2 regions of the Pseudomonas cerasi genome follow, and region 1 is predicted to be linked to the other one. Evidence: predicted binding sites of a transcription regulator. Region 1 holds the regulator's gene; the other holds the start of a gene.
The links. Region 1 encodes FliA, which starts transcription of late flagellar genes. Its sites were predicted from a motif close to CTAAAGTTTNNNNNNNNNNNGCCGNTAA; they were not measured.

Region 1 (5,317 bases):
GTGGAAGATTTCGTTGACGTTGACCAGCGGGAAAGCGAAGGCCTGGTTGCCCAGCATCACCATCAGGGTCGGCATGATCGCCAGGGTCAACGGCACCTTGATGACGATCTTCGAACCCTGGCCCTTGGTCGAATAGATATTAATCGAGCCATTGAGCTGGGAGATCTTGGTCTTGACCACGTCCATGCCCACACCGCGACCCGACACATCGGAAATCTCGGTCTTGGTCGAGAAGCCCGGCGCGAAGATCAGGTTGTAGCAATCGGTGTCACTCAACCGATCGGCTGCATCCTTGTCCATGACGCCGCGTTTCACAGCAATGGAGCGCAGGACGTTAGGGTCCATGCCCTTACCGTCATCGGAGATCGACAGCAGGATATGGTCGCCTTCCTGCTCCGCCGAAAGGATCACACGACCGCCGCGGGACTTGCCCGTGGCTTCGCGCTCTTCCGGCGTTTCGATACCGTGGTCGACAGCGTTGCGCACCAAGTGGACCAGCGGATCGGCGAGCGCCTCTACGAGGTTCTTGTCGAGGTCGGTCTCTTCACCGACCAGCTCCAGGTTGATCTCTTTCTTGAGCTGGCGAGCCAGGTCGCGAACCAGACGCGGGAAGCGACCGAAGACTTTCTTGATCGGCTGCATGCGGGTTTTCATCACCGCAGTCTGCAGATCGGCGGTGACCACATCCAGGTTGGAAACCGCCTTGGACATGGCTTCATCGCCGCTGTTGAGACCCAGGCGTACCAGGCGGTTACGCACCAGCACCAGCTCGCCGACCATGTTCATGATCTCGTCCAGTCGGGCGGTATCGACACGAACCGTGGTTTCGGCTTCTGTCGCCACCGGCTTTTCGCCGCTGGGTGCAGGAGCGCGCGCAGGGGCTGGCGCCGAAGCAGGTTTGGCCGGCTCTGCTTTCGCAGCAGGCGCCGGAGCAGGCTTGGCAGCAGGTGGCGGCGGTGGCGGAGCAGCCGCTGCGGCTGCCGGAGCAGATGCCTTGGCAACAATCGCCTCAGGCTCGAACTTGCCCTTGCCGTGCAATTCGTCGAGCAGGTTTTCAAATTCGTGATCGGTGATTTCGTCCGACGCGGCCGCAGCAGCGGGCGCCTTGGCAGCAACGGCTACGGGTGCAGCAGCTGCTGGCGTCGCTACCGCGGCGTCAAACGAACCTTTGCCGTGCAGTTGATCGAGCAACGCTTCGAATTCGTCGTCGGTGATTTCGTCACCGGCAGGCGCTGCACTGCCCTGCGCCACAGGTGCAGGGGCCGGAGCGGTTGCAGCATCGGCCGCAAATTTGCCCTTGCCATGCAACTGATCAAGCAGGGATTCAAATTCCTGATCGGTGATTTCGTCACCCGCCGGCGCAGCCGCTGCTGCTGGCGCCTGTGCAGGCGCTGCAGACACCGGGCTGGAGCCGTGCAGCGAATCGAGCAGTTGCTCGAATTCATCATCGGTAATCTCGTCGCCAGCCGCTGGCTCTGCAACCGCAGCAGCCTGGACTTCGACCACCGGCTCGGGCTCTGGCTCGGGAGCCGCGGCCTCGTCGGCGGATTGTGGCTCGGCCAGACGCGACAGCGCGGCCAGCAGTTCTGGCGTCGCCGGAGTTACGTCAGTCCGTTCACGTACCTGACCGAACATGCTGTTGACGGTGTCCAGTGCTTCCAGGACCACGTCCATCAGTTCGGAATCAACGCGACGCTCACCCTTGCGCAGGATGTCGAACACGTTTTCGGCGATGTGGCAGCACTCCACCAGCTCATGGAGCTGGAGGAAGCCGGCGCCCCCTTTTACAGTGTGAAAACCGCGAAAAATTGCATTGAGCAGATCAGCATCATCCGGTCGGCTTTCCAGCTCGACCAATTGCTCTGACAACTGCTCCAGAATTTCGCCGGCCTCTACCAGAAAATCCTGAAGGATTTCTTCATCGGCGCCGAAGCTCATGGGGTGCTCCCTAAAATTAACCGTCTACAGATCTTAGAAGCCGAGGCTCGATAGCAGATCGTCTACATCATCCTGTCCGGATACGACGTCTTCACGTTTATCGGCATGAATCTGCGGACCTTCACCCTGAGTGAGATGTTTTTTAGGATCTTTTTCATCGAGGATGGATTGTTCGTCATGTTCGATGCCTGCGAAGCGATCGACATGACTGGCCATGAGCACCAGTTTGAGCAGATTGCTCTCGACTTCGGTCACCAGTTGCGTCACACGCTTGATGACCTGACCGGTAAGGTCCTGGTAATCCTGGGCGAGCAGAATGTCGTTGAGATGCGCGGAAACCTGATGGGTTTCCTTCTCGGTACGCGTCAGAAAACCATCGACCCGCTTGGCCAGCTCGCGGAACTCTTCGGCACCGATTTCGCGGCGCATGAAACGTCCCCAGTCATCGCTCAACGCCTTGGCGTCGGAACTCAGGCCGTTCATGACCGGCGTACTCTCTTCCACCAGGTCCATGGTGCGGTTGGCCGCATTCTCGGTCAGCCTCACCACATACGACAGGCGTTCGGTAGCATCCGTGATCTGCGACACTTCCTCGGCTTGAGGCATGTGCGGATCGATGTGAAAGTTTACGATTGCACTGTGCAGCTCACGAGTCAGCTTGCCCACTTCCTGATAAAGGCCGCGGTCGCGTGTCTGGTTGAGTTCGTGGATCAGTTGCACAGCGTCACCGAAACGACCCTTTTCAAGGCTGGTGACAAGTTCCTGCGCGTGTCTTTTTAAGGTCGACTCAAAGTCGGCCATCGAATCATTGTTATCCATAGCGCCCTCGCGGCTTGCATCAGCTATTGACGCGTTCAAAGATCTTGTCGATCTTGTCTTTCAGGGCTTGGGCAGTGAATGGCTTGACTACATAACCGTTCACCCCAGCCTGGGCAGCTTCAATGATCTGCTCACGCTTGGCTTCGGCAGTGACCATCAGCACGGGAAGGCTCTTGAGGCGTTCGTCCTTGCGGACTTCGCGCAGCAGATCGATACCGGACATGCCAGGCATGTTCCAGTCCGTCACCAGAAAGTCAAAGGCACCGCTCTGCAGCATCGGCAATGCGGTCAGACCATCGTCCGCTTCCGATGTGTTGGTAAACCCCAGATCACGCAAAAGGTTCTTGATGATCCGCCGCATCGTTGAGAAGTCATCAACGATGAGGATTTTCATGTTCTTGTCCAATTCGACCTCCAAGCAGTCTTTAACGCATTCAGCACCTGAACACGCTGTTCACTCAATACTGGCACAGCACACCCCCGGCTGTACGAAACGACGACGGGCTTGGCACAACAACAGGCAAGGACCTGAGAAACAAGCCCATCGAGGCAATACCTGACAGGCTTCTGACGGGTCCACCCCGTTACCACGTAACGCTCTGCACAGCCGGCTTGCAGTCAACGCGCGGCCATAGACCGCACATTGCCTGTCAACGCGCTCGCCACTCCCCCAAACGCCCTCGCAAACGAGCTGCGCACTGGCTGTGTAACTGACTGACCCGCGATTCGCTGACCCCGAGAACCTCTCCGATTTCCTTGAGGTTCAGCTCTTCGTCGTAGTACAGCGCCAACACCAGACGCTCGCGCTCTGGCAGATTGGCAATTGCATCGGCCAACGCAGCCTGGAAGCGCTCGTCTTCCAGGTCGCGCGACGGCTCAAGCGATCCGCTTGCGCCATCCTCGTGCAGCCCTTCATGATCGCCGTCCTGCAGCAGGTCGTCGAAACTGAAGAGGCGGCTGCCCAAGGTGTCATTCAAAATCCCGTAGTAATCATCGAGACTCAACTGGAGTTCGGCCGCAACCTCGTGATCTTTAGCGTCACGGCCGGTTTTAGCTTCAATTGCCCGAATTGCGTCACTGACCATACGCGTATTACGGTGTACCGAGCGTGGCGCCCAGTCCCCCTTACGCACCTCATCGAGCATCGCACCCCGGATGCGAATGCCGGCATAGGTCTCGAAACTCGCACCCTTGGTGGAATCATACTTGGTGGAGACTTCAAGCAGGCCGATCATGCCGGCCTGGATCAGATCCTCGACCTGCACACTGGCCGGCAAGCGCGCCAGCAGATGATAAGCGATACGTTTGACCAGTGGCGCATAGCGCTCGATCAACTCGTATTGTGAATTACGGGAAGCCTTGCTGTACATCTGGTAGCCGCTCGCAGTCATTGCACAGGCCCTGCACTGGTCTGGTGAACGAGTCGCTCAACGAAGAACTCGAGATGACCCCGCGGGTTGGCTGGCAACGGCCAGGTATCAACCTTCTGGGCAATGGCCTTGAAGGCCAGTGCACATTTGGAACGCGGGAATGCTTCGTAGACGGCGCGCTGTTTCTGTACCGCCTTGCGTACGCACTCGTCGTACGGCACGGCACCTACATACTGCAGCGCAACATCGAGAAAACGATCCGTCACTTTGGTCAGCTTGGCGAACAGGTTGCGCCCTTCCTGCGGGCTCTGTGCCATGTTGGCCAGCACCCGGAAGCGGTTCATGCCGTAATCGCGGTTAAGCAGTTTGATCAGGGCGTAGGCATCGGTGATCGACGTGGGCTCGTCGCACACCACCAGCAGCACTTCCTGAGCGGCGCGCACGAAGCTGACCACCGACTCGCCGATACCGGCAGCCGTGTCGATCACCAGCACATCGAGGTTGTCACCAATCTCGCTGAACGCCTGGATCAGGCCGGCATGCTGGGCGGGCGACAGATGCACCATGCTCTGGGTGCCGGAAGCAGCGGGTACGATTCGAACCCCGCCCGGCCCCTGCAACAGCACGTCGCGTAACTCACAACGCCCCTCGATGACATCGGCAAGCGTGCGCTTGGGCGTCAACCCGAGCAGCACGTCGACATTGGCCAGACCCAGATCGGCGTCCAGCAGCATGACGCGACGGCCAAGCTCGGCAAGGGCCAGTGAAAGGTTCACTGACACGTTAGTCTTACCGACGCCACCTTTGCCACCGGTCACCGCGATAACCTGTACGGGATGCATGCTGCCCATGTTATTTCTTTACCTTGTCTTGCGTAGACCGAAACCACATCGAGGGCTGCACGTTCGCGTATGAACACTGCATGGCAGACCGTTGACGCAGGGACATTCCAATAATATCCATCACTTAACCCACTCTCTTGCCAGGGGTGTGATAGAGGTCAGCAAACATATCAGCCATTGCTTCCTCGCTAGGCTCATCCTGCATCTGCACACTCACCGCGCGGCTTACCAGCTGATGACGACGCGGAATATGCAGGTCATCAGGAATGCGTGGTCCGTCCGTGAGATAGGCCACAGGTAATTCGTGACTGATCGCCAGGCTCAGGACTTCGCCGAGGCTGGCTGTTT
Region 2 (5,317 bases), on a different contig from region 1:
GTTGCGAGATGGTTTTGCAGCGCCTGGCAGAGGTTGGCCACCTTGCGTGGTCGCTCGTCCAGCACAATGGCCTGATTGAGAAAGTGACGTTCAAGGTGCTTGCAGACGAAGTACACCTCGGGCCGCAGCAATTCAAGCAATTGCAGGCGGTTCTCGCTCGGGGTGATCAACTGGTTGAGCTCGGTCAGCCCTTGATAGAGCTGGCGCGCCATTTCTCCGAGGTTCGCCTTGGGCAATCTGGAGATCCAGCGTTTGAGGTCGCGGGGGTTGGCTTCACTGAATGTCAGGCTCGACTGCGTCGGCGTGGGGGCACGCAATAGCAGAGGGAGGCTAAAATTACTCATGTGACAGGCAAGCTCCAACAACTCACTGGCGCGGACGATGGCTTCAGATGGGGGGCCGAGGTTATCGCGCACCCGCGATGTGCCGAGCATACGCCCATGAAAGTGAGAAGTATCCTACAGCATCGATGTAACGACTTTACCAGTATCGACATCACCCCGCAGCAACTATGGCCTCAGGCCATTACCGTCCGGCGGCACGTTGCATGAGCGCCAATATCCATCATCGGACGCTCATGCAGCGAGGCTCAGACCGCGATCATGCCTGGGCAGGAACAGCCAGTGCCTGTCCCATTTGAACCTTGGAACCCGCCGTCAGTTGTTCGGCCCATTTCACCTGACCTGGACCGAACAGCACGATGGCGGTAGAGCCCAGCTTGAACCGACCCATTTCGGCACCTTTTTCCAGGTGGATCGGCGCGCGCGCCGCTTCGTCGTAGCTGAACGTTTTCAGTTCACGCTTGGGCGGTGTGACCAGCCCGGCCCATACCGTTTCGACAGACGCCACGATCATCGCGCCGACCAGCACCACTGCCATTGGTCCGCGCTCGGTGTCGAACAGGCAGACCACTCGCTCGTTACGGGCGAACAGCTCGGGTACGTTTTCAGCCGTGGTCTGGTTGACCGAGAAGATGCGGCCCGGCACGTAGACCATTTCACGCAGTGTGCCAGCCAGTGGCATGTGGACGCGGTGATAGTCCTTCGGCGACAGGTAGACGGTTGCGAACTCGCCGCCCATGAAGGGCGCAGACAGCTTGGGGTCACCGCCGAGCAGTTCCAGTACGCTGAAGCTGTGGCCCTTGGCCTGGAAGATCCGGCCGTGGTCGATAGGGCCCAACTGGCTGATGGCGCCGTCGGCTGGCGAAAGAATCGCGCCCGGCGTGGTATCGAGCGGGCGGGCGTCGGCTTTCAATGCGCGGGTGAAGAACGCATTGAAGTGCTCGTAGGACGTCAGGTCTTCGACCAGGGCCTGCGACATGTCCACTTGATAACGGCGGGCAAACCACGCGGTGAAAGCGTTTTTGAACCAGCGTACGCGGCATTCGGCAACGCAGCCTGCCAGTCGGGACAGCAGGTGGTGCGGCAGCAGGTACTGGCTGATGATGAACAAGCGGTCTTTCATTGAAGGTCCTGAGGATGAGTGTCCTGAATATTTCTGCGAGGCCTGTCGCGGTTCGCTAGAGCGGACAGGTTCGACGGTTTCGGCTGGTGCTGGCTGCGCAGGCGCGACGGGTTGCGCAACCTCGACTGACTCGGCGGGCACGGTGGCCAATTCCGGAAGTTCTACCGGTGTCTCCGGGTGATTGCCCCATTCACCCCACGAGCCGGCATAGGCCTTGACCCTTGGGTAGCCCAGCGCCTTGGCCACCAGGTAGGTGAAGCCCGAGCGGTGATGGGTCTGGCAATGCGTGATGATTTCCTTGTCGGGCGTGATGCCCAGGTCGCGAAGGATCTCCGGCATGTCCTGGCGAATACGCAGGTTGCGCGCCTTGTCCATGCCCGCCGTCCACTCGAAATTGACGGCGCCGGGTATATGCCCGCCTTTGGCCGCGACCACTTTTTCGCCCGAATACTCGGTCGGTGCACGAGCATCCCAGATCGCCAGATCGGCGGCGCCCAGACGGCTTTGCAGGTACTCGAGTGTGGCGGTAGGTTCGTCGTGCAGCGTCAGCGTTACCGGGGTATCGGCAGCAGGCGGAACGTCGGAGCTCAGTGGCAGCAATTGCGCTTCCCAGGCCAGCAGTCCACCGTCCAGATAGTGATAACGGCTGTGGCCGATAACATCCAGCAACCAGATGAAACGCCCGGCCCAGCCGCCGCCTTCGTCATCGTAGACGACATACACGGCATCGGGGTTGTGGCCCAGTTCGCCGAACAATTGCTCAAGGCTGGCAGTGTCGGGCAGCAGGCCGGGGGCCGGAGGCTTGCCCAGTTGCGTACGTTTCGGATCGACGAAGCGGGCACCGCGAATGTGCCCGGCTTCGTAGCGAGCGCTGCTGGTCAGATCCACGAGGATCAGTTCCGGGGCGTCTAGACGCTCAAGCAGATCGTTGGGTTCGATGACCAGCGACAAGCCAGTGAATGCGGACATTTGCAGCCTCCGATGAAAGGAAAGGGGCGAATTGTACGCCAGGCCTCATGCTTTGCGATGACTAAAGATGCCCAGTGCCCGTTCAATACATTGCGCGGTTTTTCCGAATGCCTGGACGGAAATTTCCGACAAGGCCCCGCCGCCCTGGTCGGCGACCACCAGCAGCATGACTTTGCCGTTGTTGCTCAGCGAGCGAATCAGCCAGTGCTGACCACTGAACAGGGTTTTCAGCGGCGGGGGCAGCAGGGCGGCAAATTGCGCACTGTTGGCGGGTGTCATGCGTAACTGTGTCGGCTGTGTGAGCAGGCGCTGCAGTACGGTGCTTTCCTTGATGAACAACTGCAAGGTTGCGGCGTCCTTCGGCAGTCCGGCAGTCTGATTGACGCGCAGTACCGTTGACGTCTTGTCCAGCATCAGCAGCATGACCCGCTCCATGCCACACGAGATAAATGCATCGCGCGCCGACGTGGTCAGGTGCATGGCGTTGATGAACGGGCTGGGATCCTGCAGCAGCTCGGCACACTGCTTGCGCCACAGTTGCAGGGCGTCTGCCGATGGCGGCGGTGCAGGTTCATTGTCGCGCCTTACGCGGCGTGCGTCCCACGGCCAGATCAGCGATTCGGCCGGGTGCCAGAGGTCTTTTTCCGCATGGATGCGGGCGCTGCTGGCGGCATTCTGGTGCGCCTGTTGTTGTACTTCGCCGATCGACTGTTGCAGGTAAAGGCTGGTCAGCCGTTCCCAGCGCAGGCAGTGCGGGCTGTTCCAGGCATTTTGCGCCGCCAGCGCCAGGCCATTGCCCAGCAACACGGTATTGGCGGGCTGGTTCAGCCAGCGCCGCAGGTTGGGGTCGTCGTCCATGAGTTGTTGCTGGTGCAGCGGGCTGTGTTCTTCGCGGGCGATACGCAGCGCCTTGGCCAGATCGCGTCGCTCGTTGATCAACAGTTTATAGCCGCGCGTGACCCAGATCGGCAGGCGCCAGAACTCGGCGAGTGCCAGGCATAATTCCAGCAGGTTGACGCCGAACAGCTCTTTTTCCACTGCAACGCTGGAATGGCCCTTGTGGATAACCCGCAGCTCCAGTTCTTCGAGCAGCTTCGGATAGGCCAACGCCATCGGCCAGAGCGGTGACAGAAACAGCAGGCTGCCCATGTGGATGTCCTGCCAGAGTCGCGCAAGGCGGCTGGCAAACAGGCCGTTGGCCTGTTGCGTGGCGTGCTGACTGACCAGAATCAGCTGGCGATAGGCCGCAGGAATTTCTTCAGGCGGCTTGGCCGGCAAACGGCCCAGAAGGACTTCGGTGCGCGCCAGACCCAGACGATTGATCGCAATCTCAAGGCTCTCGGCCTGCTCGGTCAAACCGTGCGTGTGGTGATTGGCCTCGCGCATCACGCTCAGCACCAGCGCAGGACTTTCCTGCATCATTTCAGCGATTTCACGCAGTGAGCGACGACTGTCGTTCAAGGCGGAGCGGACGTGTCCATGATTGACGGCAGGGACCGGCAACGCGATACCGTCAAGCAGTTTGACCCAGGCATCCAGCGTCTTCGGAACGAGGTGATGTGCTGCGTGTACTGTCGGCATTCGAGGGCCTGTGCTGCTGATTATCTGAGCTGGAAAACCGCCAGCGTACGGGGCGCTGAGGCCAGTTTCCTCCTTTTATGGAGGCGCATAAATGGGTTTTTCAAAAGAACCGGCTATAGTCTGGCCCAGTTAGGCCGATAAGGAGAAGAAGAGATTCAACAACTTCCGGACTGTCCCTGAACCCGACTCAGTAAAGTATTTTTTCCTATGGCTAAAATCATCGGCATCATTGTCGTTCTCGCAAGTGTCATCGGCGGATATGTGCTGTCCCATGGCAAGGTCATGGCGCTGTTCCAACCGTACGAGGTCTTGATTATCGGCGGTGCTGCACTGGGCGCGTTCCTTCAGGCCAACCCCGGCTACATGTTCATGCACGTGTTCAAGAAGTCGCTGAAGATGTTCGGTTCGCGCTTCACGCATGCCTATTACCTCGAAGTGCTGGGCCTGGTTTATGAAATCCTCAACAAAAGCCGCCGTGAAGGCATGATGGCGATTGAAGGGGATATCGAAGACGCTGCTTCCAGCCCGATCTTCGCCAAATACCCGGGTGTCCTCAAGGATGAACGCATGACTGCGTACATCTGCGACTACCTGCGGATCATGTCGTCCGGCAACATGGCTCCCCACGAGCTGGAAGGTCTGTTCGACATGGAACTGCTGAGCATGAAAGAAGACCTTGAGCATCCATCCCATGCCATTACCGGTATCGCCGACGGTATGCCCGGCTTCGGTATCGTGGCTGCGGTACTGGGTATCGTGGTGACCATGGCGTCGCTGGGTTCCGGCGACAAGGCTGCGATCGGTATGCACGTAGGTGCGGCGCTGGTCGGTACCTTCTTCGGTATTCTCGCGGCTTACGGTTTCTTCGGTCCTCTGGCCACCAGCCTTGCGCATGATGCCAAGGAAGAAATGAACGTTTACGAGGCCATCAAGGCGTCCCTGGTGGCCTCGGCCTCCGGCATGCCGCCTTCGCTGGCTGTCGAGTTCGGCCGCAAGGTTCTCTATCCGCTGCATCGCCCCAGCTTCAGCGAGCTGGAACAAGCGGTTCGCGGTCGCTAAGTCATGGAAAATAATCAGCCGATTATCATCAAGCGCGTAAAGCGCTTTGGTGGCGGACATCATGGCGGTGCCTGGAAAATCGCGTTTGCCGACTTCGCGACGGCGATGATGGCGTTCTTTCTGGTGCTGTGGCTGATGTCGTCCGCCACCCCCGAGCAATTGCTCGCGGTCGCCGGTTATTTCAAGGACCCTGTCGGCTTTTCGGACAGCGGTTCGCCGTATGTGATCGATCTGGGCGGTTCGC

Region 2: a site for FliA is predicted at 4,128-4,155, ahead of motA (flagellar motor stator protein MotA). Genes of this name have one in related genera too.

Annotation. Positions count from the first base shown of each region.
Region 1 is NZ_JAQJVM010000002.1:241,022-246,338, forward strand. It holds gene PI739_RS10200 (chemotaxis protein CheA) at 1-1,938, opposite strand, end outside; gene PI739_RS10205 (protein phosphatase CheZ) at 1,972-2,757, opposite strand; gene PI739_RS10210 (chemotaxis response regulator CheY) at 2,777-3,151, opposite strand; gene fliA (RNA polymerase sigma factor FliA) at 3,408-4,148, opposite strand; gene fleN (flagellar synthesis regulator FleN) at 4,145-4,978, opposite strand; gene flhF (flagellar biosynthesis GTPase FlhF) at 5,094-5,317, opposite strand, start outside.
Region 2 is NZ_JAQJVM010000001.1:1,979,215-1,984,531, forward strand. It holds gene PI739_RS08520 (cyclic-di-GMP receptor FimW-related protein) at 1-344, opposite strand, end outside; gene asd (archaetidylserine decarboxylase) at 601-1,464, opposite strand; partial or broken gene PI739_RS08530 (rhodanese-like domain-containing protein) at 1,621-2,433, opposite strand; gene PI739_RS08535 (HDOD domain-containing protein) at 2,479-4,014, opposite strand; gene motA (flagellar motor stator protein MotA) at 4,222-5,073, shown strand; gene motB (flagellar motor protein MotB) at 5,077-5,317, shown strand, end outside.